DNA from 3 places in the Microbacterium sp. 05N427 genome. Region 2 is predicted to be linked to each of the others. Evidence: riboswitches for the same ligand, from Rfam matches in the RefSeq annotation. Region 2 holds a riboswitch; each other region holds the start of a gene.
The links. Region 2 has a riboswitch for thiamine pyrophosphate ahead of thiC (phosphomethylpyrimidine synthase ThiC). Riboswitches for the same ligand answer to the same signal wherever they lie in the genome.
Positions count from the first base shown of each region.

Region 1: it holds a riboswitch for thiamine pyrophosphate, as region 2 does, so the genes downstream of both, AC1DG4_RS07560 (ECF transporter S component) here and thiC (phosphomethylpyrimidine synthase ThiC) in region 2, are expected to answer to the same signal.
Region 3: it holds a riboswitch for thiamine pyrophosphate, as region 2 does, so the genes downstream of both, thiM (hydroxyethylthiazole kinase) here and thiC (phosphomethylpyrimidine synthase ThiC) in region 2, are expected to answer to the same signal.

Region 1 covers NZ_JBFTMT010000006.1:177,195-183,756, reverse strand. The annotation lists gene AC1DG4_RS07570 (ABC transporter ATP-binding protein) at 1-1,187, shown strand, start outside; gene AC1DG4_RS07565 (D-alanyl-D-alanine carboxypeptidase family protein) at 1,395-3,302, opposite strand; TPP riboswitch at 3,410-3,519, shown strand; gene AC1DG4_RS07560 (ECF transporter S component) at 3,515-4,156, shown strand; gene AC1DG4_RS07555 (ABC transporter ATP-binding protein) at 4,158-5,609, shown strand; gene AC1DG4_RS07550 (energy-coupling factor transporter transmembrane component T family protein) at 5,606-6,439, shown strand; gene AC1DG4_RS07545 (TetR/AcrR family transcriptional regulator) at 6,443-6,562, opposite strand, start outside.
Region 2 covers NZ_JBFTMT010000001.1:99,445-111,224, reverse strand. The annotation lists gene AC1DG4_RS00520 (thiazole synthase) at 1-626, opposite strand, end outside; gene thiS (sulfur carrier protein ThiS) at 629-868, opposite strand; gene thiO (glycine oxidase ThiO) at 865-2,148, opposite strand; gene thiC (phosphomethylpyrimidine synthase ThiC) at 2,155-3,888, opposite strand; TPP riboswitch at 3,884-3,991, opposite strand; gene AC1DG4_RS00500 (MDR family MFS transporter) at 4,224-6,299, shown strand; gene AC1DG4_RS00495 (TetR/AcrR family transcriptional regulator) at 6,356-6,964, shown strand; gene AC1DG4_RS00490 (GNAT family N-acetyltransferase) at 6,961-7,545, shown strand; gene AC1DG4_RS00485 (cold-shock protein) at 8,098-8,301, shown strand; gene AC1DG4_RS00480 (HAD hydrolase-like protein) at 8,374-9,048, opposite strand; gene nucS (endonuclease NucS) at 9,074-9,769, opposite strand; gene AC1DG4_RS00470 (GAP family protein) at 9,799-10,629, opposite strand; gene AC1DG4_RS00465 (sensor histidine kinase) at 10,747-11,780, shown strand, end outside.
Region 3 covers NZ_JBFTMT010000007.1:320,450-332,229, reverse strand. The annotation lists gene argC (N-acetyl-gamma-glutamyl-phosphate reductase) at 1-878, opposite strand, end outside; gene AC1DG4_RS09695 (bifunctional hydroxymethylpyrimidine kinase/phosphomethylpyrimidine kinase) at 1,181-3,373, opposite strand; gene thiM (hydroxyethylthiazole kinase) at 3,370-4,236, opposite strand; TPP riboswitch at 4,227-4,320, opposite strand; gene pheT (phenylalanine--tRNA ligase subunit beta) at 4,470-6,992, opposite strand; gene pheS (phenylalanine--tRNA ligase subunit alpha) at 6,992-8,044, opposite strand; gene AC1DG4_RS09675 (hypothetical protein) at 8,097-8,735, opposite strand; gene AC1DG4_RS09670 (amino acid ABC transporter permease) at 8,816-9,742, opposite strand; gene AC1DG4_RS09665 (amino acid ABC transporter permease) at 9,739-10,395, opposite strand; gene AC1DG4_RS09660 (glutamate ABC transporter substrate-binding protein) at 10,497-11,405, opposite strand; gene AC1DG4_RS09655 (amino acid ABC transporter ATP-binding protein) at 11,448-11,780, opposite strand, start outside.

The DNA of each region.
Region 1 (6,562 bases), on a different contig from region 2:
CCTTCATCGGCAGCCTGACCTACGTCGGCCTCGCGGTGCTCGGCGGCCTCATGGTCGCGAGCGGCCAGCTCCGTCTCGGTGACGTGCAGGCGTTCATCCAGTACTCGCAGCAGTTCACCCAGCCGCTCAGCGAGCTGGGCGGCATGGCGGCGGTCGTGCAGTCCGGCACCGCCTCGGCAGAGCGCGTGTTCGAGCTGCTGGACGCGGAGGAGCAGGACCCCGACGCCGAGGACGCACCCACCGTCACCGACGGGAAGGGCGTCATCGAGTTCGAGCACGTCGCGTTCTCCTACACCGAGGATCGCCCGCTCATCACGGATCTGTCGTTCCGCGTGGAGCCCGGCCAGACGGTCGCGATCGTCGGCCCGACCGGTGCGGGCAAGACCACGCTGGTGAACCTCATCATGCGGTTCTACGAACTGAGCGGCGGGCGGATCCTTCTCGACGGGCAGGACATCGCGCAGATGGAGCGCTCCGACCTGCGTTCGCGCACGGGCATGGTGCTGCAGGATCCGTGGCTGTTCGCGGGCACGATCCGGGAGAACATCCGCTACGGCCGTTCCACGGCGACGGATGACGAGGTCATCGACGCCGCGAAGGCGACGTACGTCGACCGCTTCGTGCACGCGCTGCCCGAGGGCTACGAGACGACGCTCGACGAGGACGCCTCGAACGTGTCGGCCGGCGAGCGCCAGCTGATCACGATCGCGCGCGCCTTCGTCGCTCAGCCGTCGATCCTCATCCTGGATGAGGCGACGTCGGCGGTCGACACCCGCACCGAGCTGCTGCTGCAGCACGCGATGGCGGCGCTACGCAACGGCCGCACGTCGTTCGTCATCGCGCACCGCCTGTCCACGATCCGTGATGCCGACCTCATCCTCGTGATGGAGCACGGCGACATCGTGGAGAAGGGCAACCACGAGGAGCTCATCGCGGCGCAGGGCGCGTACTGGCGGCTGTACCAGTCGCAGTTCGAGCAGGCCGCGAGCGACACCGACGCCGACGAGGCGCTCGTCACCGGCACCGTCACGGTTCCGGTGGACGGATCCGTCGCGTCCGAGGTCGAGGCCGGTGCCGCCGCCGTGATCGGTGCGGGGACCGCCCCGGTCGCCGTCGCCGAGCGCGTCATCGAGTCGGCCGAGTCGCCGGAGAACTCGTCGTGGGAGATCGAGGACGACAGAGTCTGACCTCGTCCGCACCGACGTGAGCGCCGTCGTCCTGTTAGCAGGGCGGCGGCGCTTTCTCGTGGCGTGACGGCTCACGTCAGAGGTCGTGTTGTCGCTCAGGTCGCGATTTGTGCCGTTCTGCGCCTGCTTTAGCGGCAGAAAGTGCGACCTGAGCGGAGAAAGTGCGACCTGAACCGAGAAAGCGGGCGGCAGTCCGGATCCGTCGGCCTACTTCGTCAGGCCGAACAGTTCGAGCGGGTGGGTGAGACGCCACCAGAAGCTCGGGCCGTGCAGGGCGGTACGCAGCTCCAGCGGCACCGAGGCGGAGTCCAGCGGGCCCTTGAGGCTGAGCGTGCCCGCCTTTTCGCCGGCCTTCCAGCCGTCCCCGAGCGAGAACTTCGTGGTCGCCGTTGCGGAGGCGCCATTCCACAGCACCACGCGGGCGCTCTCGGCGGCCACCACCTGGGTGGTCTCGCCCCACGCCGTGTCGACCGTGCCCAGCGTCGCGCCCTTGTCCACCGTCTGCGGCTGGTCCTTCAGCGCCGCCTCGAGACCGGCGTAGAGCGCACGCGAGGCGTCGACCCGACCCGCATCGCTGTCCTGCCCGAGGGCGGCCACGTAGATCCGTACGACGGCGTCCCCGTCCGTGACGTCCTTGGCCGAGAGCAGGTTGTAGCGGGTATCGGCGCCGTCGCCGATCGTGCCGGTCTTGATGCCCACGATGCCGGCATCGTCGATGAGTCCGTTGGTGTTCTTCACGACACCCGCGCCGGGCAGCTCGACGCTCTTCTGCTTCACGATCCCGGCGACCACCGGGTTCTTCTCGGCGATCTGACCGAGCTGGATGAGCGCGCGCGGGGTCGAGACGTTGCCGAAGTCGAAGCCTGAAGGGGTCACGACCGTGATGTCGGCGAGGTCGTGCTGGCTCAGCCATTGATTCGCGGCGGCCGCATAGTTCTCATCCGAGCCCCACACCTCGCGGGCGAGGCGGTCGGCGTAGTTGTTCGCCGACCCGAGCAGGATCCCCTCGTACAGCTGGTACTGCGTGAGGGATCCGCCGACCGGGACGTCGAGCGCGGACTGGTCCTGGCGGAGGTAGCTCCAGTAGTCGTCGCTGTCGGCCTGCGTGAACGCGAAGGACGGGCCCTGCTCACCGGCCTTGAGGGGCATCTTGTCGAGCGAGGCGAGCACCGTCACGAGCTTCGTGATGCTCGCCATCGGAGCGTGCTGCTCGGCCGAGGCGATCGTGCCGATGCCGGCGACGCCCACCGCGGCGCTGCCCGTGGCAGGCCAGGCTGCGGCGGCCGCGGGAGCGGCGGGGGGCTGGAACGCGACGGGGGCCGCGACGGGTTGCACGGCGTTGAGCGGCCAGAGCGCGGTCGTGGCGCCGTACGCGATGATCACGGCGAGCACCCCGCCCAACGGCAGCAGCACTCCCGGTCGGGCCAGGCTGCGGTGCGGGACATCGTCCAGCAATGCACGGGACGGAGCCGCGGCTGCGGCGTTGCCTGCGCCGACCCGAGTCACGTCGACCCAGGAGAGCGCGGCGGCCGGCGGGCGGTCGGGGCCGCGGACGAGCGATGCCGAGGGCAGCGGCCGTGCGGCGCGGGTCGGGGCGGTGGGAGCGACGGCCGGAGATCCGGCTGCCGGGGATGCGGCGGCGGCGGGGGCGGTGGCGACGGCGGGGGCCGTTTCTGCCGGCGCAGCCGACGGTTCGACCGAGGCCGGATCCGTCGTGGCGGGCGTCACCGCCGCGTCCGTGGCGGGCGTCTCGGACATCGTCGCGACCCCGCCCGCGGCAGGCGACTCAGCAGGAGCCTCTGGCATCGGCGCGCTCTCGATCGCCGGATCCTTCTGGGCGACCGTTGATGCCGACGGCGCCGGATCCGCGGTGCCTCCGAACAGCGGCGCAGAAGAGGGGAAGTCCGGCGCGGGGAACAGCGGTTCCGGAGCGGGGGTCTCCCGCGGAGGGAACAGCGAGGCAGGCTCGGGCCGCTCCGGTGCGGCAGGGAACAGGGCTGCCGGTTCCGGCGCGAGCGCGTCGACGGCCGCGCGGGAGGCGTCGACAGCGGGTGCGTCGGCGTCGGCGATCTTCGGATCGACCTGGGCGGCCCCCGGACCGTCGTCATTGTTCACCCCCCTACCGTATCTGGCAGCCCTGTCAACGGCAGGTATCGCGGGCGTTCTCGCGTCACGCCGTGTGACGAGAAGGTCGCCGGTGCGCCCCGGCGGGGATAGGATGGGCGGATCACCACGGGAGTCCGGCGAGCCGGGCTGAGAGGGAGCGAATCGCGCTTCGACCGTCGAACCTGATCCGGATCATGCCGGCGCAGGGAGGAGCATTTCACATGCATGCATCTGCAACCGCACAGAACGTGAACAGCAGCGGGGCGGTCGCACGCCGCCTGAACTGGCGCGTCGTCGACATCGTCGTGGCCGCCGTGCTCGGCGTCGCCATCGGCCTGATCTTCTGGGTCTGGAACACGATCGGCTATGCCTGGTTCACCGCGGCCGACGGCCTCACCCCTGGCCTCGGCGGCATCGCGGTCGGGATCTGGCTGCTCGGCGGCGTGGTCGGCGGGCTCGTGATCCGCAAGCCAGGAGCCGCCCTCGTCGTCGAGGTCGTCGCGGCGATCGTGTCGATGCTGATCGGCAACATCTGGGGCGTCTCCACGGTGCTCGAAGGCATCGCGCAGGGCCTCGGGGCCGAGCTGATCTTCGCGATCTTCCTGTACCGCCGGTTCTCGCTGCCCGTCGCCGCGCTCGCCGGCGTGGCCGCCGCTGCGGGCGCCTGGCTGTTCGAGCTGTTCTACGGCAGCTCCCCGAACATCCTGAAGTCGGCCGAGTTCAACGCGATCTACCTCGGCGCCCTCGTCGTCTCGGGCGCGCTGCTGACCGGTGTCCTCGGATGGCTGCTCGTGCGCGCTCTCGCCGCGACCGGCGCCCTGAGCCGTTTCGCCGCGGGACGCGAGCTCCGCCGCGAGGTCTGACATGACCGCGGGTGCCGCTCGCGTCGTCGCGGACGGGTGGGGCTGGCGTTACGCCGGCCGCCGCCTGCCCGCGGTCAGCGACGTGACCTTCACGATCGAGCCGGGGGAGAGGGTGCTCCTGCTCGGTGCGTCGGGTGCCGGCAAGTCGACGCTCCTGACCGGCATGGCGGGGCTGCTCGGCGATGCCGATGAGGGTGAGAGCCGCGGATCCCTGCACGTCGACGGATCCGATCCGGAGGGCCAGCGGGGCAGGATCGGGCTGGTCCTGCAGGATCCTGATGCCGGTGTCGTGCTGAGCAAGGTCGGCGACGACGTCGCTTTCGGCTGCGAGAACCTCGGTGTGCCCGCGGAGGACATCCCCGCTCGCGTCGTGGAGGCGCTGGACGCGGTCGGTCTCGACGTGCCGCTGGACCGGTCCACGGCGGCGCTCTCTGGCGGACAGAAGCAGCGGCTCGCGCTCGCCGGGGCCCTCGCGATGCGGCCGGGGCTGCTGCTGCTCGATGAGCCGACGGCCAACCTCGACCCCGACGYCGTGCAGGAGATCCGAGCGAGCGTCGAGCACGTCGTGGCGGCGACCGGCGCCACGCTCGTGGTGATCGAGCACCGCACCGCGGTCTGGGCGGATCTGATGACCCGCGTGATCGTGGTCGGCGCGGACGGCGGGCTCCTCGCCGACGGGGCCCCGGACGACGTGTTCCGGGTGCACGGCGACGCCCTCGCGGACGCGGGCGTGTGGGTGCCGGGGCATCCGGTGGGCCTGCCGGTACTGCCGGTGGCGGATCCCGTCCCGGATGCCGCCGTCCTCAGGGCCCGTGCCCTCGCGATCACGCGTGACCGCCGGCATGCCGTGCAGCGCGGGCTCGACCTCGTGGTGCCGGATGGCGCGGCGACCGTGATCGTCGGTCCGAACGGGGCGGGCAAGTCCACGCTCGCCCTCACGCTCGCCGGACTCCTCGATGCGCTCGACGGCACCGTCGAGGCGGCGGAGAGGCTCCGGGGGCGGCGGGGGCTGGATCCCATCCGCTGGACGTCGCGCGAGCTGCTCACTCGCATCGGGACGGTGTTCCAGGATCCCGAGCATCAGTTCCTCACCCAGACCGTGCGCGACGAGCTCGCGGTCGGACCGCGCGCGCTCGGCTGGGACAAGGCTCGGATCGACGCGGTCGTCGACGCCCTGCTGGAGCGGCTCGGACTGACCGCTCTCGCCGCTGCGAACCCGTTCACGCTGTCGGGCGGGCAGAAGCGCCGGCTCTCGGTCGCGACGGTGCTGGCCGCCGCGCCCGCGGTGATCGTGCTCGATGAGCCGACGTTCGGGCAGGATCGCCGGGGCTGGATCGGCATCGTGAGCCTGCTGCAGGAGGAGATCGCCCGCGGCACGACCGTCATCGCAGTCACCCACGACGCCGACGTGATCCGCCATCTCGGCGGCCACCGGATCGAGCTGGCCGCATGAGCACGGGTTTCGAAGCGCGCAAGACGCTCGATATCTCGGCCGAAGGCAGCCCAGTGCGCGCTTCGAAACCGGATCGGGCCTGGATCGACGGAGTCAACCCCGTCAGCCGGATACTGCTGGCGCTGCTGCTTTCGGTGCCGCTGTTCGCGTCGATCGATGTCGTGAGCGGACTCGTCGCGATCGCGCTGCAGCTGCTGTGCATCCCGCTCACCGGACTGCGGATCGGCACCGTGCTGCGCCGGCTCGCGTTGCTGTTGGTGATCGCGCCTGTCGCCGGAGTGAGCATGCTGCTCTACGCCGCCCCGGGCGGGCACGTGTTCTTCAGCTTCGGCTTCGCGCACATCAGCGAGGCGTCGATCCAGCTCGCGATCGCCGTATCGATCCGCGTCGTGGCCCTGGGGCTGCCGACGATCCTGCTGTTCGCCCGCACGGATCCGACCGAGCTCGCCGATGCCCTCGCCCAGGTCGCGCATCTGCCCAGCCGCTTCGTGCTGGGCGTGCTCGCGGGCACGCGGATGCTCGGCCTTTTCCTGGACGACTGGCGCACCATGTCGCTCGTCCGCCGGGCGCGCGGGGTGGGGGACCGCGGTGCGCTGCGGCGCTTCTTCACGATGTCGTTCGTGCTGCTCGTGTTCGCGGTGCGACGGGGCACCAAGCTCGCCCTCGCGATGGAGGCGCGCGGATTCGGATCCGACATCCCGCGCACCTGGTCGCGGCCGTCCCGCCTTTCCGGACGCGATGCGGTCGCGCTCGCCGGAGGCGCGGCGATCATGGCGCTGTCGATCACCGCCGCGGTGCTGCTCGGAACGTTCCGGTTCGTCTGGAGCTGAGGCTCAGGCCGTCGCCCGCGCGGCGTCCGCTGCTGGCGCGGCACCCGCTGTCGGCGCGGTGTCGAGGGGCACCACGAGCAGCTCCTCGATGCGGCGGCGCACGGTCTCGGCCATGTCGACCGA
Region 2 (11,780 bases):
GCCGTCGCGAGCAGCACGGCGTCGCATCCGAGCTCCATCGCGAGCGCCGCATCAGAGGCTGTGCCGATACCGGCGTCGAGCACCACGGGGATCGTGGCGCGCTCGACGATGAGCGCGATGTTGTGCGGGTTCAGGATCCCCAGTCCGGTGCCGATCGGCGCACCCAAGGGCATCACCGCGACGGCGCCGAGCTCCTCGAGGTGTCGCGCGAGCGCCGGATCGTCGTTCGTGTACGCGAACACCGAGAAGCCCCGCGTCACGAGCTGCTCGGTCGCCGCGGCGAGCTCAGCGCCGTGCGGGAGCAGCGTGTCCTCGTCGGCGATCACCTCGAGCTTGACCCAGTGCGTGCCCAGCGCCTCCCGGCCCAGTTCGGCCGTCAGCACGGCCTCCCGTGCAGTCAGGCAGCCGGCGGTGTTGGGAAGCAGCCGGATGCCGCGGTCGGAGAGCAGCCGGAACAGCGAGCCGTCGGCGGAGGGATCGTGGCGGCGGATCGCGACCGTCGTGAGCTCGGTGCCGGATGCGTCCAGGGCCGCGCCGAGGCCCGCGTGGCTCTGTGCACCTCCGGTGCCCATGATCAGCCGGGACGACAGCGCGACGCCGTCGATCTCGAGGAGGTCGGATCCCATGTTCAGCCTCCCTGCGTCGCGGTGACGATCTCGACGGCGTCACCGTCGGCGAGCCGGGCTGCGGCCCAGGCGCTGCGTGGCACGATCGACGCGTTGACGGCGGCGGCGAGGCCGAGCGCCGCGCCGTCGGGGGTGCTCCCGTCGGCGGCGATGCGGATCCCGGTGCGGTCGGCGATGACATCGGCGAGGGTGAGCGGTGCCGCGGCGGCATGCGGTTCGCCGTTGACGGTGAGGACGATCATCGGAGGATTCCTTCTGGTGCGGGGGCGGTGGACCGCGCGGCGACAGGTGGCGTGACGACGGGCGGCATTGCGGCGGCGGACGGTGCCTTTGCGAATCGATCAGGCCGGAACGGCGCCGCAAGCGGATCTGCGCGGCCCTCGACGAGGCCCGTGCAGATCTCGGCGGCGATCGGGGCGAGCAGCACGCCGTGCCGGGAGAAGCCGGTCGCCACGATCAGGCCGGGGATGTCGGCGCCCTGTCCGCCGCGCACCCGACCCAGCAGCGGCGCGTTGTCCGGTGTGGCCGGCCGAGGCCGCGCGGTCGTCTCGAGGAGCTCGAGCTCTGCCACGGCCGGCAGCAGCTCCTGCGCGTCCCGCAGCAGCCGGTGCACGCCCGCAGCCGAGACGCCGTCGAGCCCGTCCTCGCGCTGCGTCGCTCCGATCACGAGTGTGCCCTCGCGCCGCGGCACGAGGTAGACGCTCTCACCGCGCACGAGGCCGCGCACCGTCATGCCGAGCAGCGGCCGCAGCCTCTCCGGTACGCGCAGGCGCAGGATGTCGCCGTGGACGGGCCGCAGCGCCGGGCCGAGCGGCACGGGCAGGCCGGCCACCGCACCGGCGCCGAGGGCGTTGGCGAGCACGACCTCGTCCGCGTCCAGCACCGTTCCGCCGGCGAGACGCACGCCGGTCACCCGTGCATCCGGATCCGCCGACGCGCGCCGCAGCTCCGTCACGCGCTCCCGGACGATCCGCACCCGGTCGTCGGCCTCGAGGGCCTGCAGCAGCCGCGCCGCGAGCACGCGCGGATCGACCTGATGGTCGCCGCGGATCCGGTAGGCGCTCGTGACGCGCGGGCCGAGCAGCGGTTCCAGGGCGCGGGCGTCCCGGGCGGTCAGCGGCTCGGCGGCGAGCCCGTGCGCGGTGTGCGCGGCGTGCAGATCCGCGAGCGCGCGGCGATCGCCCTGATCGACCCCGACCAGCAGGGTCTCGCCGGGCCGGTAGCCGGCCGTCTCCTCGGCAGGCCGGCCCTCGGGCGTGAGCGCGCGCACGAACTCCGGATACCGCGCCGCGGACGCCAGCAGCAGCGGCAGCAGCTCGTCCTCCTGATAGTGGTACTCGCTCACCGGCGCGAGCATCCCCGCGGCGGCGAATGTGGCGCCGCGGGCGAGATCCGGGTCGCACAGCACCACGCGGCGACCCGTCCGCGCGACCCGCCACCCAATGCTCAGCCCGACGATCCCGGCGCCGACCACGACGATGCGGTCGCCGTCGCTCTCCACGGCGGCGCCCTTGCGCAGCATCCTGTCCTACCGCGATCCGACGGTCGGCATAGGCAGGTAGACCTGTCCCCCGGCCTGGGCGAACTCCGCGGACTTCTGCGCCATGCCGGCGATGCGCTCCTGCTCCGCGCCGTCGCCGAAGCGATCCCGGATGTCCTGCGAGATCCGCATCGAGCAGAACTTCGGCCCGCACATCGAGCAGAAGTGCGCGGTCTTGGCCGGCTCGGCCGGCAGGGTCTCGTCGTGGAAGGCCTCTGCGGTGTCCGGATCCAGCGACAGCGCGAACTGGTCGAGCCAGCGGAACTCGAAGCGCGCCTTCGAGAGCGCGTCGTCGCGGTCACGCGCACCGGGGTGGCCCTTGGCGAGGTCGGCGGCATGCGCGGCGATCTTGTAGGTGATGACCCCGGTCTTCACGTCATCCCGGTCGGGCAGTCCGAGGTGCTCCTTCGGCGTCACGTAGCAGAGCATCGCCGTGCCGTAGCGCGCGATCTCGGTCGCGCCGATCGCCGAGGTGATGTGGTCGTAGCCAGGGGCGACGTCGGTCACCAGGGGGCCGAGAGTGTAGAACGGGGCGCCGTCGCACAGCTCCTGCTGCCGCTCCACGTTCTCCCGCACCAGGTGGAAAGGCACGTGCCCCGGCCCCTCCACCATGACCTGGACGTCGTGCGTCCACGCCCGCTTCGTCAGCTCGGCGAGCGTGTCGAGCTCGGCGAACTGGGCGGCGTCGTTCGCGTCGGCGATGGATCCGGGCCGCAGCCCGTCGCCCAGCGAGAACGCGACGTCGTACTGCGCGAAGATCTCGCAGAGCTCGTCGAAGTGCGTGTAGAGGAAGTTCTCCTGATGATGCGCGAGGCACCAGCCGGCCATGATCGACCCGCCGCGGGACACGATCCCCGTCACCCGGTCCGCGGTGAGCGGCACATAACGCAGCAGCACGCCGGCGTGCACGGTCATGTAGTCGACGCCCTGCTCGCACTGCTCGATGACGGTGTCGCGATAGATCTCCCAGGTGAGCGCCGAGGCGTCGCCGTCGACCTTCTCGAGCGCCTGGTAGATCGGCACGGTGCCGATCGGGACCGGCGAATTGCGGATGATCCACTCGCGCGTGGTGTGGATGTCGTCGCCCGTCGACAGGTCCATCACGGTGTCGGCGCCCCAGGTGGTCGCCCACTGCAGCTTGGAGACCTCCTCGGCGATCGAGCTCGTCACCGCGGAGTTGCCGATGTTCGCATTGATCTTGACCAGGAACGCCTTTCCGATGATCATCGGCTCGGACTCGGGGTGGTTGACGTTGTTCGGGATGATCGCCCGGCCGGCCGCGACCTCGGCGCGGACCAGCTCGGGATCGCAGCTCTCCCGCAGCGCGACGAAGCGCATCTCGGGCGTGATCAGGCCGTCGCGGGCGTACCGCATCTGGGTGATCGTGCGTCCGGCACGGGCCCGGCGGACCGGCCGCCGCACGCCGCGCCACTCCGCGGAGGCGGCGCCGCGGCGGATCGCGGAGCGGCCGTCGTCGTGCAGATCGCGCGCCCGGCCCTGATACGCGTCGGTGTCGTCGCGGTCCGCGATCCAGCGCTCCCGCAGCGCGGCCAGGCCGACGACCGGATCGCTCCCCGGTCCTTCGGTGCGGTAGATCGTCACCGGCGGGTTCTGCGTCCCGTCCGGCGACGGATCCAGCGCGATCCGGGTGACGGGCACGTGCAGGTCGTGCGTGGAGTCGTGCAGATGCGCGAGCGCGCGCGCAGAATCGCGAGATCCCATGAGGGCTCCTACTTCCTTCGCCGGCATTACCCGGACAGGTTCGAACGGTTCGAGCCGCGTCAGCCCGATCTCAGCCCTTGCGAGGGCACCCGTGTGGATACCGACACAGTACACGCAACGCGCAGCACGGCTGCGCCGCGGGGTGCGCGCACTCTGCGTCCGCCGTGTCCCGGTCGGGCAGGATCCAGCAACCTCATAGGGATTCTGCGTTTGCGCAACCTTTCCTTTCGTGTAATCTTGCATGGCTGCAACATTCTTGCCGCCAACGTCGGCGCTCGAAGCGACGGGTGTCGACGACGGGCGACGGCGTCCTCGATCCACGTGAAAGGGACTCCATGTCCACCGCGACAGCAACTACAGGGGCGACGCGCACGGAGCGCAAGCAGAACGCCCCGATCATGACGCACAGGCAGATCCTGCTCGTCATCTACGGCCTCATGGCCGGCATGTTCCTCTCGTCGCTCGACCAGACGATCGTGGGAACCGCGATCCGTACGATCGGCGATGACCTGCACGGCCTCGATCAGCAGGCCTGGGTCACCACCGCCTACCTGATCACCTCGACGATCTCGGTGCCGATCTACGGCAAGCTCAGCGACATCTTCGGTCGCCGACCGCTGTTCATCTTCGGCATCACGGTGTTCATCCTCGGATCCGTGCTGTCGACATTCTCGACGTCGATGCTGATGCTGGCCGGCTTCCGCGCCTTCCAGGGCATCGGCGCCGGCGCGCTGATGTCGCTGCCGCTCGCGATCATGGCGGACATCCTCGCTCCGCGCGAGCGCGCCAAGTACCAGGGCTACTTCTTCGCCGTGTTCGGCATCTCCTCGCTGATCGGCCCGCTCGTCGGCGGTCTGTTCGCCGGCGCGAACGAGATCCTCTGGATCTCGGGATGGCGCTGGGTATTCCTCATCAACCTGCCGATCGGCCTCATCGCGCTCGGCATGGTGATCGCGTTCCTGCACCTTCCGAAGGTCGGAACGCACAAGAACCCGCGTATCGACTGGTGGGGAGCGACGGCCGTGATCGTGGCGCTCGTACCGCTGCTGCTCGTGGCCGAACAGGGCCGTGAGTGGGGCTGGTCCTCGTTCGCCGCGATCGCCTGCTACGTCATCGGCGGCCTGGGCGCCATCGCCTTCGTGCTGATCGAGATCGCGATGAAGGACGACGCGATCATCCCGATCCGCCTGTTCCACTCCAACACGTTCTCGATGGCGACCGTCATCGGCGTGCTCGTCGGCTTCGGCATGTTCGGCGCGATGATGACCATCCCGCTGTACATGCAGATCGTCGCGGGCCTGACCCCCACCGAATCCGGCTTCGCCATGCTGCCGATGGTCGTCGGCCTCATGACGTCGTCCATGGCCGCCGGTCAGATCACGTCGCGCACCGGGAAGTACGGCATCTTCCCGCGCACCGGCACGCTGTGCACCGCTCTCGGATTCCTGCTGCTCACCTTCGTCTCGTCCAGCACGCCGGTGTGGTTCATGATGATCGGCATGTTCGTGGTCGGTCTCGGACTCGGTCAGCTCATGCAGTCGCTCACGATGGCGAGCCAGAACGCGGTGTCCGCGCCCGACATGGGCGTCGCCACGAGCGCCGCGACCTTCTTCCGCCAGATCGGCGGAACGCTGGGTACGGCGATCATGCTCTCGATCCTGTTCACGCTGCTTCCGCTGAACATCACGCACAGCATGGCCGACAAGCCGACCCTGACCGCCGCGCTGAACGCGGCTCTGGATCCCGCCGTGGCGGGCAAGGAGCAGAACAAGGCCGTCATGAAACAGCTGTGGACGCCGATCACGGGCCCGCTCGAGCAGAACATCCAGGCGCAGCTCGACAAGGGCGCGACCGCGGCGAAGACCGCGGCGGGACAGGCCGTGACGCAGAAGGTGACCGAAGGCGTGAACCAGGCCGTCGCGGCGGGTCAGGTCCCGGCTGCCGCGGCGCAGACCGTGATCGACCAGAAGGTCGCGGAGGCGCTTCCGGGTGCGGAGGCCGCGGCCCTGAAGCAGGTCGCGGAAGGGGGGCATGCGACGGTGCAGGACGGCAAGGTCGTCGTGGACTGGTCGAACAAGGACCAGCGCACTCACTGGGTCGACCAGCTCGTGCCGAGCATCGTCAAGGAGATCGACAAGGGCACCTCGAAGGCGTCGAGCGGATCCAGCGGCTCGGTCAGCGACACCTCGTTCCTGAACGGCGCGGACCCGGTGCTCACCAAGCCGTTCATGGTGGGCTTCACGCAGGCGATCGACATCATCTACTGGGTCGGCTTCGGCGTGCTGATGCTCGCGTTCGTGCTGAGCTGGTTCTTCAAGGCGCCGCCGCTGCGCACCCGCTCGGCGCTTCAGGAGCAGGCCGACGAGGCCGGCGTCAGCGAGACCGGTACGATCAGGGTCCAGAGCGCCTGAGCGATGCAGCCGGGGCGGGCACGTCCCGCCCCGGCTTCGCGTACGAGGAGAAGAAGATGAGCATCGCGAACACCGCCGGCGAAGGCCGGCGCGAGCGCAAGAAGCAGCAGACCCGTCAGGCTCTGCATGAGGCCGCGCTGCGCCTGGTCGAGGAGCAGGGGCTGGACCGCACCACGATCGAGCAGATCTGCGAGGCCGTCGACGTCTCGCCGCGCACCTTCTTCAACTACTTCCCCTCCAAGGCCGCGGCGGCTCTGAAGCTGCCGGAGTCCGGCGCCGGCGGCGAGGTGGTCAAGCGGTTCCTGCGCGCCCGTGGCGAGCTCGTGCCCGCACTGTGCGAAGTGGTCGGCTCGTCGATGGACGAAGGCATGGACCGCCAGCGCATCAAGCAGCTGCTCATCCGCCGGCCCGAGCTGCTGCCCGCGTTCTCGCAGTGGATGGGGTCCGTTCGGGAGCAGCTCATCGAGCTGGCCGAGCGTCGGGCCGTCGATCACGACGAGGCCGTGCGCGCGGTGTCGCTCGTGCTCGCTGCAATGAACGTGCTGGTGCACACCCGCACCACGCCGGATCGTCCCGGCGCCGCGCGCCTGCTGCAGGCGCTGGACGGTCTCGTCCAGGTGCGCGGCGCCCGCATGTCGGATCCGGACTCTAGCCTGGAGGCATGACCTCCCCCACCCTGGACCGGCTCACCCTCCCGCTGCGCACGGAGCGGCTCATCGTGCGCGCGAGCACGCCGGACGACTCCGACGCGGTGTGGCGCTACCGCCGCCTCGACGAGGTGCGCCGGTGGCTGAGCACGGCCCCCGCCGACGCGGAGGCGTTCCGCGCGCACCTCGCGGATCCGGAACGGCTCGCGATCACCCTGGTCGTGGAGCTTCCCGGCGTCGGCGTGATCGGAGACCTCATGCTGCGCGTCGAGGACGCGTGGGCGCAGACGGAGGTGCTCCCGCAGGCCGCAGGCGTGCAGGCGGAGCTGGGCTGGGCCATGGATCCCGCTCAACAGGGCCGTGGGTATGCGACCGAGGCGGTGCGTGCGGTGATGGCCGCCTGCTTCACCGAGCTCGGGCTGCGCCGCGTCCACGCCGGCTGCTTCGCGGCGAACGAGCCGTCATGGCGGATGATGGAGCGCCTGGGAATGCGGCGGGAGGAGCACAGCCGCCGCACCGCGCTGCATCGCAGCGGAGAGTGGATGGATGGCATGAACTATGGGCTTCTCGCGGAGGAATGGCGCTCTCTGACCGATTGAGAGCGTTTTCCGATCGCCGCGCCTGTGCGTCCTGGACAGGGGTGCGCACGCTCGCTTAGTGTGAACCGCACGCACGTGAAGACGGCTGCTCCCGCCCGACGTCCCCAGCGAGGGTGGAAGGTCTTCCCCAGAGACCGGCGGCCAGTGCGTGCAATGGCCCCCTCGGCGCATCCAGTCCCCAATGGATCCCCCGGGGGGGCCGCTTCGTCCCCAGTATTCCGATGTATTGGGATGATACCGCCGACTTCGTGATTTTGTCCCCCTTTTGGGGGACAAAGCCGACGAACATGGGTTATGCTGTTTTCAGACGCACCCTCCGGTCGTCCTGGGTCCCCATCGCTCCCCCCGCGGTGGGGACCCGCTCCATTTCCCGGGCGCGCGTGCTGACGCCTCGGGCGCTCCGGCGGCTCCGGGAGCGGATCCCGCCCGTGATCTCTGTTGCAACATTTTCGTCACCTTGTCATTCGGGGTGTTGCGATGCGGGTCGACTCGGATAGCGTTAGCATCGTCGACGCATTTGCGCCGGCGTAAGCCCAAGCAAGAAGGCAGTACATGACTCAGGGCACGGTTAAGTGGTTCAATTCGGAGAAGGGCTTCGGCTTCATCTCCCCCGATGACGGTGGAGCTGACGTGTTCGCGCACTACTCCGCCATTACCTCGTCCGGTTACCGCTCGCTCGACGAGAACCAGCGCGTCGAGTTCGATGTGGCACAGGGCCCCAAGGGCCTGCAGGCCGAGAACATCCGTCCGCTCTGAGCGACACGGACTTCGGACTCCCCCGGTGCTTCGGCATCGGGGGAGTTTTTTGTGCGCCGGATCCGTCCCGGGTCAGCTTTGCGGCAGCAGGATCCGCAGCAGTTCGTCGGGGGTCGCGACCTCGGCGATGGCGCCGGCGGACTCCCCCGGCTCGCCGAAGCCCCAGGTGACGAAGATCACGGGCACGCCGAGAGGCGCGGCCCCCTCGATGTCGTGCAGGCGGTCGCCGATCAGCACGGGGCGGCTGACATCGACGCCGGCCTCGGTGAGCCGGTGCAGGGCGCGGCGGAGGACCGCCTCCTTGCCGTCGTGCAGGCCCGATGCGTCGGGCAGTGCTCCGGCGACGATGACGAAGTCGTCGATCAGGCCGTAGTGCTCGAGGATCGCGAGCACCTGGTTCTCCGGCTTCGAGCTCGCGGTGGCCTGCGGGATGCCCGCCGCCTTGACCGTCTGCAGCGCCTCGGCCACCCCGGGATAGATCCGCACGCTCGCGGCGTAGCCGTCGCGCATGGCCAGTTCCCGGTACTTCCGCACCGCGAGGTGCGCGTCCTCCTCGGTCAGGCCGGCCAGGTCGCGGAACGACTCGAACATCGGCGGCCCGATCCAGCGGGACAGCTCGCTCTGCGCGGGCTCCGGCAGGCCGAACGCGGCGTACACCTCGACGAGGCGCGGCAGTATTCCCGCCGATGCGTCGGCGATCGTGCCGTCGACGTCCCAGAGGACGCAGGTGTAGGGGGATGCGGTCATGTTCATGCCTCTCGAGGGAAACGACTCAGAACAGCCGCGGAATGCCGGATTCGATGCCCTTCATGTCCTCGTAGTCAAGGACGAGGCAGCGGATGCCCCTGTCCTCGGCGAGCACGCGCGCCTGGGGCTTGATCTCCTGGGCGGCGAAGACTCCCTGCACGGGTGCCAGGTGCGGATCCCTGCCGAGCAGCTCGAGGTAGCGGGTGAGCTGCTCCACGCCGTCGATGTCGCCGCGGCGCTTGATCTCGACGGCGATCGCGGCGCCGTCCGCGTCGCGCACCATGAGATCCACCGGTCCGATCGCGGTCGGATACTCGCGGCGCACGAGGGTCGCGCCCTCGGCGATCCGATGCACCTGCTCGGCGAGCAGCCGCTGCAGATCCGCCTCGACGCCGTCCTTCTGCAGGCCGGGATCGACGCCCAGCTCGTGGGCCGAGTCGTGCAGGATCTCGTAGATCTGCACGCGCAGCGCGTCGCCGGTCTTCTGATGCGTGACCCGCCACACCTCGGTGACGCCCGCGGACGCCTCCTCCTCCCCCGGCTGCTCAGGCTCGAGGCGGCAGGGCGGGCTCATCCAGTTCAGCGGCTTGTAGCTGCCGCCGTCGGAGTGCACGAGCAGGCTGCCGTCGCCCTTGTGCACGAGCAGACGCGTGGCGAGGGGAAGGTGGGCGTTGAGGCGGCCGGTGTAGTCCACGGCGCAGCGGGCGATGACGAGACGCACCCGAAGAGCCTAGCCCGCCGGGGCGCGGCTCAGTTCCCGCCGGTTCCGAAGAGGGTGCCGATGCCGGAGAAGAGGCCGAGTTCGGTGGCGGCGGCCCGTGCGATGAGGAACCCGACGATCCCGACGATCCACGCCGTGTTCTCCGCACCGGTGCGGCTGAGCCAGGCGCCGAGCCGGCGCAGCGGTCCCTCGACCGCGCGGGCCGCGAGGACGCGCAGGACGAGCAGCAGGAGCGCGGGCGCGATCATGAGCAGGCAATAGCCCGCGAGCGCGGCGATACGGAGCGGGATTCCGATGCCGGCGTCGGCGAGCATCGTCATGGCGACGATGTACGGCAGCATGGTCGCGACCTCGATCAGGCCCGCGGCGATCGCGAGGCCGACGACGACCAGCGGCGGGGTCGCCGGGTCGAGAAGCCGGTCGCGCCAGCGGGCGATCCGTCCCTGGCCGGGTCCTGCCGCATCCGAGACGTCCGGCGCGAGCGGATCCGGGGCGCCCGCGCCCGTGTCGGATGAGCCTCCGCCGACGAGCGCGGCCTCTTTCTTCTTCGCGCTGGGGACGAGGAGCGCGCCCACGAGCAGGGCTGCCCCGACGACGAGGCGCGCGATCCGCCCTGCGTCCGACGAGAGAAAGTCTGCGGCGACGTCGACGACGTTCACGAGCCCCCAGAGGAACAACAGCCCGACCAGCAGGTAGAAGAGGGTGATGGCGCCCAAGTAGAGGAGGATCCGCCTCACCCGGACGCGACCGGGCGGCAGCAGCAGAAAGACCGGGATGAGCAGGGTGCCCACGCTCAGCCCGTCGAGAAGTGCGAGAACGGCGAGGGTGAGTGCGAGCGGGGCTTCCGGGGCGAGGTCCATGCTCCCAGGCTCCCGTCCTCCCGACCGTCGCGGATCGGGCGAAGGGCGGAGTATCACGGACGCTGGTCCTCCTTTCGGCCGATGCGTCTGCAGAGCCTCGCGTGGTTCGATAGGGCGATGGACAGCCTGCGCACGCGCGATCGAGCCGCCGTGCCGCGTCCTCCTTCGCTCCTCCCCCGGGCGCTCGACCGGATATCCAGACCGATCGCCGACGCCGCGGGTACTGCCCTGCTCAGCGTGGCCGCCTCCGCCTTCGGCTTCGCCGGGCTCTGGGATCTGTTCCGGGTCACGCCCTTCGCGCTCTCGCCGTGGTGGGCGCTCGCGTTCGCGCTGCCCGGCTGCGTCCTCATCGCGCTCCGCGACCGGATCCCCCCACTCCTCGCACTCCCTGTGGCGGCGGCCCTGTTCGTCGGCGACGCGGCGACCGTGGGAGGGCTGGGATCCCTCGTCGTGCTGCTGGACGTGCTCTGGCACGCCGTGCATCGGGCCACGGCTCGTGCGCGCCGAGGGCTCGCGGTGGCGCTCGTGATCGTGGCCGGCGGGTTCCTCGTCTTCGCTCTGCTGCGCACCTCCGACGCCCGGGTCGCGATGCTCGTGACTCTGCAGATCGCGACGCTGCTCGGCACCGACTACTGGTGGGCTGTCGCGGTCGGACGGGCGGAGGAGGTCGCCGCCCTCGAGCGGCGCAGGGCCGCGGACGCGGCGCGGGAAGCCGTGCGCGATGAACGCGAGACCATGGCCAGGGAATTGCACGACCTCGTCGCAGGACACGTGTCGGCGATGGCGATCCGATCGGAGGCGGCGCTGTCCACTCCCGCGGACGAGACGCGGGACCGCGCAGCGCTGCGCGCCGTGCGCGATGCGAGCCTCGATGCCCATGCGGCGCTGCGCTCGATGATCACGGTGCTGCGCGTCGGCGGCGACGCGCCTGCACCCGCACCGAGGCTGGCCGACATCCCGGAGCTCGCGCGCGCGGCGGAGCGGGCAGGCCTCACCGTGCGCATCGCCGACGAGCGGACGGACGATCTGACGGCCGGCGGGCGGGCCGGCGCGCTCCCACCGCTCGTCGACCAGACCGCGGCCCGTGTCGTGCGCGAGGCTCTGGCCAACGGAGCGCGTCATGCGGTCGGCGCCGAGGTGCGGGTGCGGCT
Region 3 (11,780 bases), on a different contig from region 2:
CCCAGCACGTCGGCGGTGCGCGGAACCGATCCCTCCGGCAGCAGTTGCACGAAGGTCTCGTCGCTGTAGGCGGCCTGCCACGCGTCGCGGATCTGCGCGTCGGTGGCGCCGGGGGCGATGGGGGCGGTCGAGGTCGCGAGGATTCCCCGTGCCATCGGCACGATGACGGGGGTGAACGAGATCCGGATCCCCTCGGGCGCAGCGCCCGACGCGGCCGCGAGCGCCTGCCGGATCTCGGGGATGTGCCGATGCGTGCCGCCGACCGCGTACGGGTTGGCGGATCCGAGGATCTCGCTGCCCAGCAGGTGCGGCTTGAGGCTCTTGCCCGCGCCCGAGGGCCCGACGGCGAGGACCGTCACGATGTCGGAGGGGTCGATCACACCCGCCGCGACGCCGGGTGCGAGGCTCAGGCTCACCGTGGATGCGTTGCAGCCGGGGGCCGCGATCCGGGTGGCGCCACGAAGGTGCTCGCGCTGCTTCCCGTCCCCGACCAGGAGCTCGGGGACGCCGTACGTCCACGGCTCGTGGAAGGCTCCGCCGTAGAAGGCGTCCCACGCGGCATGCGAGGTGAGCCGGTGGTCGGCGCCCGCATCGATCACGAGCGGGACGTCACCGAGCGCGTCGGTGTACTGCCCCGACTGGCCGTGCGGCAGCGCGAGGAACACGATGTCGTGCCCGGCGAGGATCTCGGGCGTCGTGTCCTGCAGGGTCAGGTGCGCCAGGGAGCGCAGGTGCGGCTGGTGCTCGGAGAGCGGTTGTCCGGCGTTCGAGTGCGCCGTGACGGTGCGGATCTCGACGTCGGGATGGTTCGCGAGCAGGCGAAGGATCTCGCCGCCCGCATAACCGGATGCGCCGGAGACGGCGACGGAATACGTCATGCTTTCCACCTTAACGGTCGGGCCTGCCCACGACGCCCAAGAAGACGGCGCGCGGCAGCAGTGCGATGCGGGGCCGGAGGCGGCGACGCCGACACTCCGCCGCGTCGACGCGGGAGCGCAGGGTCGCCTAGAGTCGGCGGTCGCCCGTACGGCGTCGACGCACCGCGGCAGCACCCGTCTGGGTGGTCGCGTGCGGAGCCGGAAGCATGCGGTGACGATATCGCGAGAGGGCGCTCTCGTCCAAATCGTCCTTCGTCTCGCGCAGCGGTCCCTGAGCGAGCCGAAGGCGAGACGAAGGGCGCTCAGGGACCGGCGGCGGCGAAGAAGGCGCGCTCGTGCTCGCTGGAGCGCAGGAACGCCATCCGCATCCGCTCGCGCGTGCGCTCATCCGCGGCGGCCGCATGCGCCGTGACGATCCGGATAGCCTCGTCCGTCGCTTCCGCGAAACGCGGGTCCGCGTACTCGTCCAGCCACGACGCGAACGGATGCGCCGGGTCGCCTCCCGCCTGCGCGTGCAGCCGCGTGCCGACATCGGCGTAGATCCAGAAGCACGGCAGCAGCGCGGCGATGAGCACCCGGTAGTCGCCGTCGAACGCCGCACCGCGCAGGTGGTCCAGGTAGGCGACCGTCGCGGGCGCGGGATCTGCGCGGAACGTCTCGTCGCCGACTCCCTCCGGCGACAGCATGCTCGCGTGCAGCTGCAGCTCGCCGATCACGGACTGCTCGGCGGAGTGCGCCCAGAAGGCCTGTTCGGCCGAGTCCGGTGCGATGCGCGCCGCCTCCGCGAGCGTGCGCGCATAGTCGCGCAGGTACAGGGCGTCCTGCGCGAGGTACCAGCGGAACGAGGTCTCCGGCAGGCTCCCGTCGGCGAGGCGGCGCAGGAACGGCAGGTCGTCGATCGCGCGACGGATCGGGGCGATCGAGGACCACCACTCCGCGGCGATCGCCGCGCGGCCAGGAGCGGCTTCGAGGCCTCCGCGCCGCCACAGCCCGGCGAAGTGGCTGACCGGGCCGTGACCGGATCCGACCTGAAGTCCGGCGCCGGCGGCGATCGACTCCCGCAGCCACGACCGCACCTCGGCGACCGCATCCCGCCAGTCGTGATCGGCCGCCCGGCGGGTCGCGAGCCCGGCGGACAGCGAGCAGCCGGTGCCGTGCGTGCTGGCCGTCCGGATCCTGGATCCGGGATACTCGCGCACCGGCCCGGAGGGACCGACGAGCGCATCGGGCGCCTCGTCGCCGCCGAGGTGCCCGCCTTTCACGAGCACCAGCGCACCCGTCTCGGCCGAGAGCCGTTGCGCCTGGGCGAGGGCGCCGGTCCAGCTCGTGGCCGCGGGCTCTCGCGCGAGGACGGCGAGCTCCGGCAGGTTCGGTGTGAGGAGATCGGCCAAAGGCAGCAGGGCGCGCAGCGCGTGCTCCGCCTCGGCGTCCAGCAGCCGATCGCCGCTGGTGGCGATCATGACCGGATCCAGCACGACGGTGGGCGGCCGGTGCTCCTGCAACCAGGATCCGACCTCGGCGATCACCGCGGATCCGGCGAGCATCCCGATCTTCACGGCGTCGATCCGCACGTCGTCGCTGATCGCGTCGAGCTGGGCGCGCAGGAACGCGGCGGGCGGGACGTGCACGCCTCTGACTCCGCGGGTGTTCTGTGCGGTCAGTGCGGTGATCGCGGCCATGCCGTAGCCGCCGTTCGCAGCGATGGCCTTGAGGTCGGCCTGGATTCCCGCCCCGCCGGACGGGTCGCTGCCCGCGATCGAGAGCACGCGGGGCACCCCGCCCGCGCCCCAGGCGCGCAGCAGCTTGCGTGCGGCGACGCGCGGATCCGGCGCCGCGCACAGCGCCGACACCACCGCGACCCCCGCCGCTCCCGCGGCGCGGAGCGCAGCCGCGTCGGTCCGCTCGATGCCACCGATCGCGACGCACGGCAACGGGCTCGCCGCGGCGAACGCGGCGAACCCCGCCACGCCGAGCTCCGGCGGATGGTTGCGCTTGGTCGTCGTGGGGTGGATCACGCCAACGCCCAGGTAATCGACCGTGCCCGCCGGCAGCGCCATCGCGGCTTCGAGGTGCGCCGGCTGGTTCGCCGTGAGCCCGACGATCGCGTCGGGGCCCAGCACCGAACGGGCGACGAGCGGCGACACGTCCGACTGACCGATGTGGATGCCGTCCACGCGCGCGCCTCGGCGCCGCGCCTCCACGACGGCGTCGAGACGATCGTCGACCACGAGCAGTGCCCGACCGGCGATGACCTCGGAGAGTTCGACGAGCTGCTCCACGATCGACCCGTCATCGGCGTCCTTGTCGCGCAGCTGCACGATCCGCACGCCGCCGGCCACGGCGGCGTCGACGACGGCGGGCACACCGCGTGCGCCGCTCAGCACGGGGTCCGTGACGAGGTAGAGGGCGAGGTCGTCGGCCGTGAGCCGGCGCCGGGCGCCCGCCTGCGCGGTGCGCGCGGGGCGCGGCGCGGTGGCGACGTCCGCGAGCGTCATGCCGTGGCCCCCGCGGTCTCGATCGTCACGACGTCGACCCGGGCGCGCGCCGCGAGGGACTCCGGCCGGATCGCGGCGAGGTCGTCGAGCAGGGCGACGGCGAAGGATCCGGGTCCTCCCGACCGCGCCGCAGCGTCTTCGGCGGCGAGCGTGTAGACCAGCGTGGCCGCAGCGGCGGCGACCAGAGGGCTGTCGCCCGTCCGTCGCGCGGCGCCGAGGAAGGCAGCCATCACCGCGCCGAGCGCGCAGCCGCCGCCGGTGACACGGGTGAGCAGGACGTCGCCGTTCGCGATGCGGACCTCGCGATCCGCGTCGACGAGGAGATCGACCGGGCCGGACACGGCCACCGCTCCCCCGGTGACCCTGGCCAGGTCTCGGGCCGCGTCGGCCGCGGCCTCTGTGCCGTCCAGCGCATCGACACCGCGCCCGCCCTGGCTCTGGCCGGCGAGGGCGAGGATCTCCGAGGCGTTGCCGCGGATGACCGTGGGGCGCAGGGCGAGCAGGTCCTGCGCCAGCGCCGTACGCACCGGCAGTGCGCCGACCGCGACCGGATCAAGCACCCACGGGGTGCCGGCCGTGCGCGCACCGCCGACAGCCTCGAGGCTCGCGGAGCGCTGCTCGGGCGTGGGAGTGCCGAGGTTCACCAGCAGCCCGGACGAGATCGCGGCGAACATGCCGGCCTCCCCCGTGATGTCCACCATCGCGGGCGCGGCTCCCAGCGCGAGCAGCACGTTGGCGGTGAACCCGGTGACCACCGAGTTCGTGATGCAGTGCACGAGCGGGGGCTCCGCCCGCAGCTCCGCGAGAAGGTCCGCGGCGGATTCCACCACGGATTCGGACTTTGTTTCCAGACGCGCGCTCATCGCGACATCCCTTCGCTAGTACGACCTAGATCAGGTTCGACGGGTGTGTTCTCAGCCGCGGATGCGGCACCCCGTGTCACTGCCGGTCAGTCTAGCCAGGACGGCTCGGTCCGAACCACGATGGATCCGGATCCGTTCCCGTCACGCGACGGATGCGCGACGAGAGAACGCCTGCACGATGGATCCGTGGATCCGGTCGTGCAGGCGTTCCCGTGTCGTGCGTGCGTCGCGTCTCAGTCGCGGATCTGAGCCCCGAAGCGCTCGGTCGCGACGGCGACGCCGGCGAGCTTCGCCTCGGTCGCCTCGGCGGCGGTCAGGGTGCGGTCATCGGCCCGGAAGCGCAGCGCGAAGCTCAGGCTCTTGGATCCGTCCGCCACGCCCTCGCCGCGGTAGTCGTCGACGAGGCGGACGGACTCGAGGAGCGCGCCCGCGCCCTCGGACAGGGCCGCGCTCACCTCGGCGGCGGGGATTCCCGCGTCCACCACGAGCGACACGTCCTGCGTCGCGGCCGGGTAGGTCGACAGCGATGCCGCGACCACGCGCTCCCCCGCCAGGGCCAGAACCCGGTCGAGGTCGAGCTCGAGCACCACCGCGCGCCCCGGCAGGTCGGCGTCGGCCGAGACCTGCGGGTGCAGTTCGCCGACGTAGCCGACCACGGTCGCAGAGCCTGTCGAAGCGTCGCGCACCTGCAGCACGCCGGTGCGTCCCGGGTGCAGAGCCGCGCGGCTCCCCTGCACGACGTCGATCTCGACGCCGGCCGCCTCCGCGATCACGCGCACAGCGTCGAGCGCCTCGCTGAGACCGTACTCCTCGGCCGCGCGCCCCGGCTGGCGGGGGGTGACGTGCCCGGTGAACAGGGCCGCGACGAGGCGGGCCTGCGGCGGGATCGAGGCGTCCAGGGCCGCGAGCGTGTCATCCGAGGGCTTGACGCCGAGCGGCGGCACCTCGTCGGTGCCGTAGACGACGCCCGGCTCGGGCAGGAACACGACGCCGGTCTCGAAGATCGCGAGATCCACGAGACCGCGCGCGATGTTGCGGTGCGCGATCTGCAGCAGACCGGGGAGCAGCGAACGACGCAGGAACGGCGCCTGCCCGTCGAGCGGGTTCGCCAGGCGCACGCCGGGGATGCGATCCCCCGAGGCCGAGCCGTGCAGGTCGTTCTGCTCCTCGGTGGTGAACGGGAACGCCGGGGTCTCCACGAGCCCTGCGGCGGCCAGGGCGTTCGCGACGCGACGCCGGCCCTGCTGCAGGTCGGTGAGTCCGCGGCCGGACGGCGGCGTCGGGAGCACGGACGGGATCCGGTCCAGTCCGTGAATGCGCGCGACCTCCTCGGCCAGCGACCACTTGTCGGTGAGGTCAGGGCGCCAACTCGGCGGGATGACGTTCCAGCCGGAGTCGGCCGCCGTCACCTCGGCGCCGATCGTCTCGAGGGCGCCCGTCACCTCGGCGTCGGTGTAGTCCACGCCGATGAGGCCCTGCACGAAACCGGCCGGAAGGTCGATGCCCTCGATGAAGACCTCGGCGAAGAGCGCGCCGCCCTCCTCGGTCAGCGTGCCCCCGGCGAGCGAGACCATGAGGTCGGCGACGCGGCGCGCGGCGGCGAACGGGATGAGCGGATCCACTCCGCGCTCGAAGCGCTTGGACGCCTCGCTGGGCAGCTTGTGCCGACGGGCGGAGCGCGCGATCGTGATCGGATCGAACGTCGCCGCCTCGATCAGCACGTTGCGCGTGGTCCCGCTCATCTCGGTCGTGCCGCCGCCCATGACGCCGGCGAGGCCGATCGGACCTGAGCCGTCGGTGATGAGGAGGTCCTCCGCGTGCAGGATCCGCTCCTGGCCGTCGAGGGTGACCATCCTCTCGCCCTGCACGGCGCGGCGGACCACGATGTTCCCGTCGAGCTTGTCCAGGTCGTAGCCGTGCACGGGGTTGCCGAGCTCGAGCATCACGTAGTTCGTGATGTCGATGAGCACGCCGAGGGAGCGCATGCCCGCGAGCGTGAGGCGGGCGATCATCCACGGCGGGGTGGGACGGGACGGATCCACGCCGCGCACCACGCGGGTGACGAACTCGGTCGCGCCGGCGGCGCCGCGGATGGGAGCCGCGTCCTCGACCACGGCGGTGCGACCGCTGCCGGGCTGCAGCTCGGCGAAGTCGCGGTCGGCGGGGTCGCGGAAGGCCGCTCCTGTCGCGTGCGCGTACTCGCGGGCGATGCCGCGGAGCGAGAAGGCGTAACCGCGGTCCGGCGTGACGTTCACGTCGACCGCGACGTCGTCCAGACCGAGGAGGGCGATCGCGTCGGTGCCGACGGGGGCGTCGATGCCGAGCTCGGAGAGGATCAGGATCCCGTTGTGCTCGTCGCCGAGACCCAGTTCGCGGGCCGAGGCGATCATGCCGTCGGAGACGTGTCCGTAGGTCTTGCGCGCGGCGATCGGGAAGGGGCCGGGCAGCACGGCGCCGGGCAGGGTCACGACGACCTTGTCCCCGATGGCGAAGTTGCTCGCGCCGCAGACGATGCCGCGGACACCGCCGTTGGCCTCGGAGACGTCGACCTGGCACCAGCGGATGGTCTTGCCGTTGGACTGCGGCTCCTCCTCGAAGGACAGGACCTGTCCGACCACGACGGGGCCCGAGATGTCGAAGCCGTGCAGCTCCTCCTCCTCGAAGCCCACGGAGACGAGCGCCGCGAAGACGTCGTCCGGCGTGGCCGTCTCGGCCACATCCACGTACTCACGCAGCCACGAAAGCGGGACGCGCATCACACCACCATCCCGAACTGCTCGCTGAAACGGACATCGCCCTCGGCCATGTCGCGCATGTCCTGCACGTCGCTGCGGAACATGAGCGCGCGCTCGACGCCCATGCCGAATGCGAAGCCGCTGTACACATCGGGGTCGATCCCCGCCGCGCGCAGCACGTGGGGGCTGACCATGCCGCAGCCGCCCCACTCGATCCAGCGCGCGCCGCCCTTGAAGGTCGGGTGCCACAGGTCGAGCTCGGCGGAGGGCTCCGTGAAGGGGAAGAAGTTCGTGCGGAAGCGGGTCTCCGCCTCCGGGCCGAAGAGCTGACGCGCGACGTGGTCGAGCGTGCCCTTGAGGTGCGCCATGGAGATGCCCTTGTCGACGACGAGGCCCTCGAACTGGGTGAACACCGGCAGGTGCGTGGCGTCGAACTCATCGGTGCGGTAGACCCGACCAGGGCACAGCACGTAGATCGGCACCTCGCGGTCGAGCATCGAGCGCACCTGCACCGGGCTGGTGTGCGTGCGCATCACGAGGTGCCGGGAGGGCGGGTCAACGTAGAACGTGTCCTGCTCCTGACGTGCCGGGTGGTCGACGTCGAAGTTCAGCGCGTCGAAGTTGAACCACTCATGCTCGAGCTCTGGTCCTTCGGCGATCTCCCAGCCCATGCCGACGAACACGTCGCTGATCTGCTCCTGCAGCAGGGTGAGCGGGTGCCGGGCGCCGACGCGGCTGCGCGAGGCGACCGCGGTGATGTCGACGCGCTCGGCCTCCAGCCGCGCGGCGGTCTCGGCCTCGGCCAGCTCCGCCTCCTTCGCGGCGAGCGCCTGCGTGACGCGCCCACGGCCCTGGCCGATGAGCTTGCCGAACGCGGCCTTGTGCTCGGGCGCGACCTGGCGCATGGACGCGTTGAGGATCGCAAGCGGCGACCCCTCGGCGACGTGGGCGGCGCGTGCCGCCTTCAGCTCGGCGGTGTCGGCCGCGGACCCGATCGCGGCGAGCGCGGCCTCGACGGCGGTCTCCACCGCCTCGGGCGTGATCTCGGAAGTGTTCTGTGCGTTGTCGGACACGAGAACCGAGTCTACCGGCGCGCCGGCACCGGGCCCGCTCGCCACCGGCCGCTCAGAGCGGCCCGAACATCTCGGTGCGCCCGACCGGCGTCCACGACAGTCGCTCGCGCTCCAGGGTCGCGGCGAGGCGGGGATCCTTCTGCGTCTGCCGCCGCAGGGTCGGCCTGCTGCGGCCGACGATCGTGGGCGGGACGACGAAGCCGGAGACGAGCAGGAGCACCAGCCCGAGATCGACGAGGACCATCGCGAACACGCCTCCCGACGTCACCGCGCCGATCACCAGGAACACGTTGAGCACGAACAGGATCCCTCCCGCCGCCCACAGTCCGCCCCGCAGGTCCCCCGGCCCCCGGACGGGTACCCACGCCCCGGGCCGCGGCACCCAACGTCGCACCCGGCTGAGGAACCACCCGCCGAGCGCCGCGAGCACCACGCCGACGATCATCCAGGGCACGGTCGACACTGCTCGGCCGGTGACGGCGAACAGCACCCCGGCGAACAGCACCGCCCCGAGACCCACGCTCACCAGGGCCGCCCACATCCCGGCGACACGGGCCCGCGCGTCCGCGATCTCGCGCAGCCGGGTGGAGAACTCCGGGGGGTACTGCGCCCCCAGCTCGGGATCGAGCCACTGCTCGAGCGTCCTGCTCGAGGCGGACGGGTACGCGGAGACCGGTTCGACGTGCGCCATGACAGCGAGGCTACAGGGCGGCGGAGCCGTCGTCCGGTGGGTACCGGCGCGCTCAGCCCCTCACTGAGCGCGCCGGAGTCTCAGATCTGCCCGCCGCCCGAGTCGAACCTGCCTGCGCGCCCCTGCAGGGCGATGACCTCGGTCAGAGTCGATTCGTCATCCGCTGCCGAGTTACCGGCATTGTGGTGCACCTTCGGCGAGCGCCGGGTGCGCACCTCGAGCCACTTCGCGACCCCGGAGAGGATCAGGCACATGGAGATGTAGATGACCGCGACGATCAGGCCCGCCTGCAGGAGCGGCCTGCCCGGCTGTCCGCTGAGGTACTTGGCGTAGTAGATGAGTTCGGGGTAAGTGATGATGAAGCCGAGAGCGGTGTCCTTCAAGGTGACCACGAGCTGAGACACGATGATCGGGAGCATGGCCCGCAGCGCCTGCGGCAGCAGGATGAACGCCATCACGCCGGACTTTCGGAGCCCGATCGCGTAGCCGGCCTCCTTCTGACCCTTCGGCAGGGCCTCGATGCCGGCGCGCAGAGCCTCCGCGAGCACGGAGCCGTTGTAGAGCACGAGGCCGATCACGACCGCCGCATACGGCGTCATCCGGAAGGTGCTGCCCGGGATGGAGTTGATGCCGTAGTAGAAGATCATCATCATGACCAGCACCGGCACGGCGCGGAGCAGCTCGATCACGACGGTGACGGGCACTCGCACCCAGGCGTGCTCGGAGACCCGGCCGATCGCGAGCACGAAGCCGAGGATCAGGCTGCCGACGGCCGCGGCGAGGAACGCGCTGACGGTCGCCCACAGCGCCTGAGCCATGCCCTGCCACACGAGCGAGTAGGTGAACAGGTTCCAGCGCGAGGCGTCGAACTGCCCGGTCACGGCGAAGCGGTAGACGACGAAGCCGATCACCGCGAGGACGACCAGCACGGTCGCTGCGCCGATGATGAGGTTGCGCCGGACGGCCTTGGGGCCGGGTACGTCATAGAGAACGGATGCGCCGCTCATCGGACGATCCTCCACTTCTTCTCGAAGTGCCGTTGCACGAGGCTCAGCAGGAACACCAGGACGATGAACACGACGGCGACCCAGAGCAGGATCTCCATCACGGTCCCCGGCCGGTTGTACGAGTCGGCGACCTCGGCGCGGAGCGCTGCGAGCTCGACGATCGAGAAGCCGGCGGCGACGGTGGTGTTCTTCAGCAGGGCGATGAACACGCTCATCATGGGCGGCACGACCGAGCGGAACGCCTGCGGCATGACCACCAGCGTCATGACCTGCCCGAAGGAGAGGCCGATCGCGCGGGCCGCCTCGGCCTGGCCGACCGGCACCGTGTTGATGCCTGCGCGCAGAACCTCCGCGACGTACGTCGCGGTGTAGATCCCGAGGGCCAGGATCGCCAGCCAGACGTACGGGATGTCCGGCAGATCGAGTTTCGGGTATCCGAAGACGAAGAAGAAGAAGACCAGCGTGAGCGGGGTGTTGCGGATCAGGTTCACATAGGCGGTGCCCACGCCACGGGCGATCGGCACGGGCGAGACCCGCATGGCGCCGACGATGGTGCCCAGCACGAGCGCCAGCACGCCGCCGCCGAGGAAGAGCAGGACCGTGTTCAGGGTCGCCTTGCCCCACAGGTCGAGGTTGCCCAGGAGTGCGTCCACGCGATCTCTCCTTCGAGTTCGAGGCTTCGGATGAGGGGTGACGTCACACGACGTCGGGAGGGGAAGCGGCCGACAGGATCAGTCCGGCCGGCCGCTTCGCATCACTTCTCGACAGCGGGCTGAGTGACCTTCATGCCACTCGCGCCCAGGTTCTGCTCGAAGATCGCCTTCCAGGTGTCCCCGCCATCGGTGAACATCGTGTTCACGAAGGTCTGGAACGCGGTGTCGCCCTTGGCCAGGCCCACGCCGTACTTCTCGGTCGTGAACGGCTCGCCGACGACCTTGAGCTCCTCGGGATCCTGCGCCGCGTAGCCGATCAGGATCGCCTGGTCGGTCGTGACCGCGTCGACCTGCTTGTTGATGAGCTGCTCGACACAGGCCGAGTACACGTCGAGTCCGACGGTCTTGGTGTCGGGGAAGTTCTGCTGGATGTTCTGCAGCGGCGTGGATCCGGTCGCCGAGCAGACGGTCTTGCCGGACAGGTCCTTCTCGCTCTTGATCGTGTCATCGCTCTTGCGGACCAGCAGGCCCTGCCCTGTCACGAAGTACGGGCCGGCGAAGTCGATCACGGCCTTGCGCTTGTCGGTGATCGAGTAGGTGCCGACGTAGTAGTCGACGTCTCCGTTCACGATCGCCTGCTCGCGGTTGGCCGACGGGATCGCCTTGAACTCGATCTTGTCCTCGCTGTAACCGAGTGAGGCGGCGATCCAGCGGGCGATGTCGATGTCGAATCCGGTGCGCTTGCCGGTGGTGGCGTCCTTGTAGCCGAGACCGGGCTGGTCCTCCTTGACGCCGATCGTGATCTTGCCGTTCTTGGTGATCCGGTCGAACGTGGGGCTGCCCTCGAGCTTGACGTCCTTGGCGACCTCGAACAGGGGCTTGTCGCTCGTCGGGGACTTGCCCTCCCCCGTGGCTCCGGGGCTCGTGGGGCTGCCGCTGTTGCAGCCCGTGAGGGCGATCAGGGCGACGGCCGCGATGCCGATGCCGGTGAGGATCCGTGACTTTCGCATGTGCTTCTCCTTCGGTGCAGGTGCTGTGGTGCGGGGATCAGGTCAGTGGGTGAGCAGCTTGGACAGGAAGTCCTTGGCCCGGTCGGACTGCGGGTTCGTGAAGAACTGGTCGGGCTCGGCCTCCTCGAGGATCCGACCGTCCGCCATGAAGACGACCCGGTTCGCCGCCTTGCGGGCGAAGCCCATCTCGTGGGTGACGACGATCATCGTCATCCCGCTCGCGGCCAGCTCGATCATGACGTCGAGGACCTCGGTGATCATCTCCGGGTCCAGCGCGCTCGTGGGCTCGTCGAAGAGCATGACCTTGGGGTGCATAGCGAGGGCGCGCGCGATCGCGACGCGCTGCTGCTGGCCGCCGCTGAGCTGCGCGGGAAG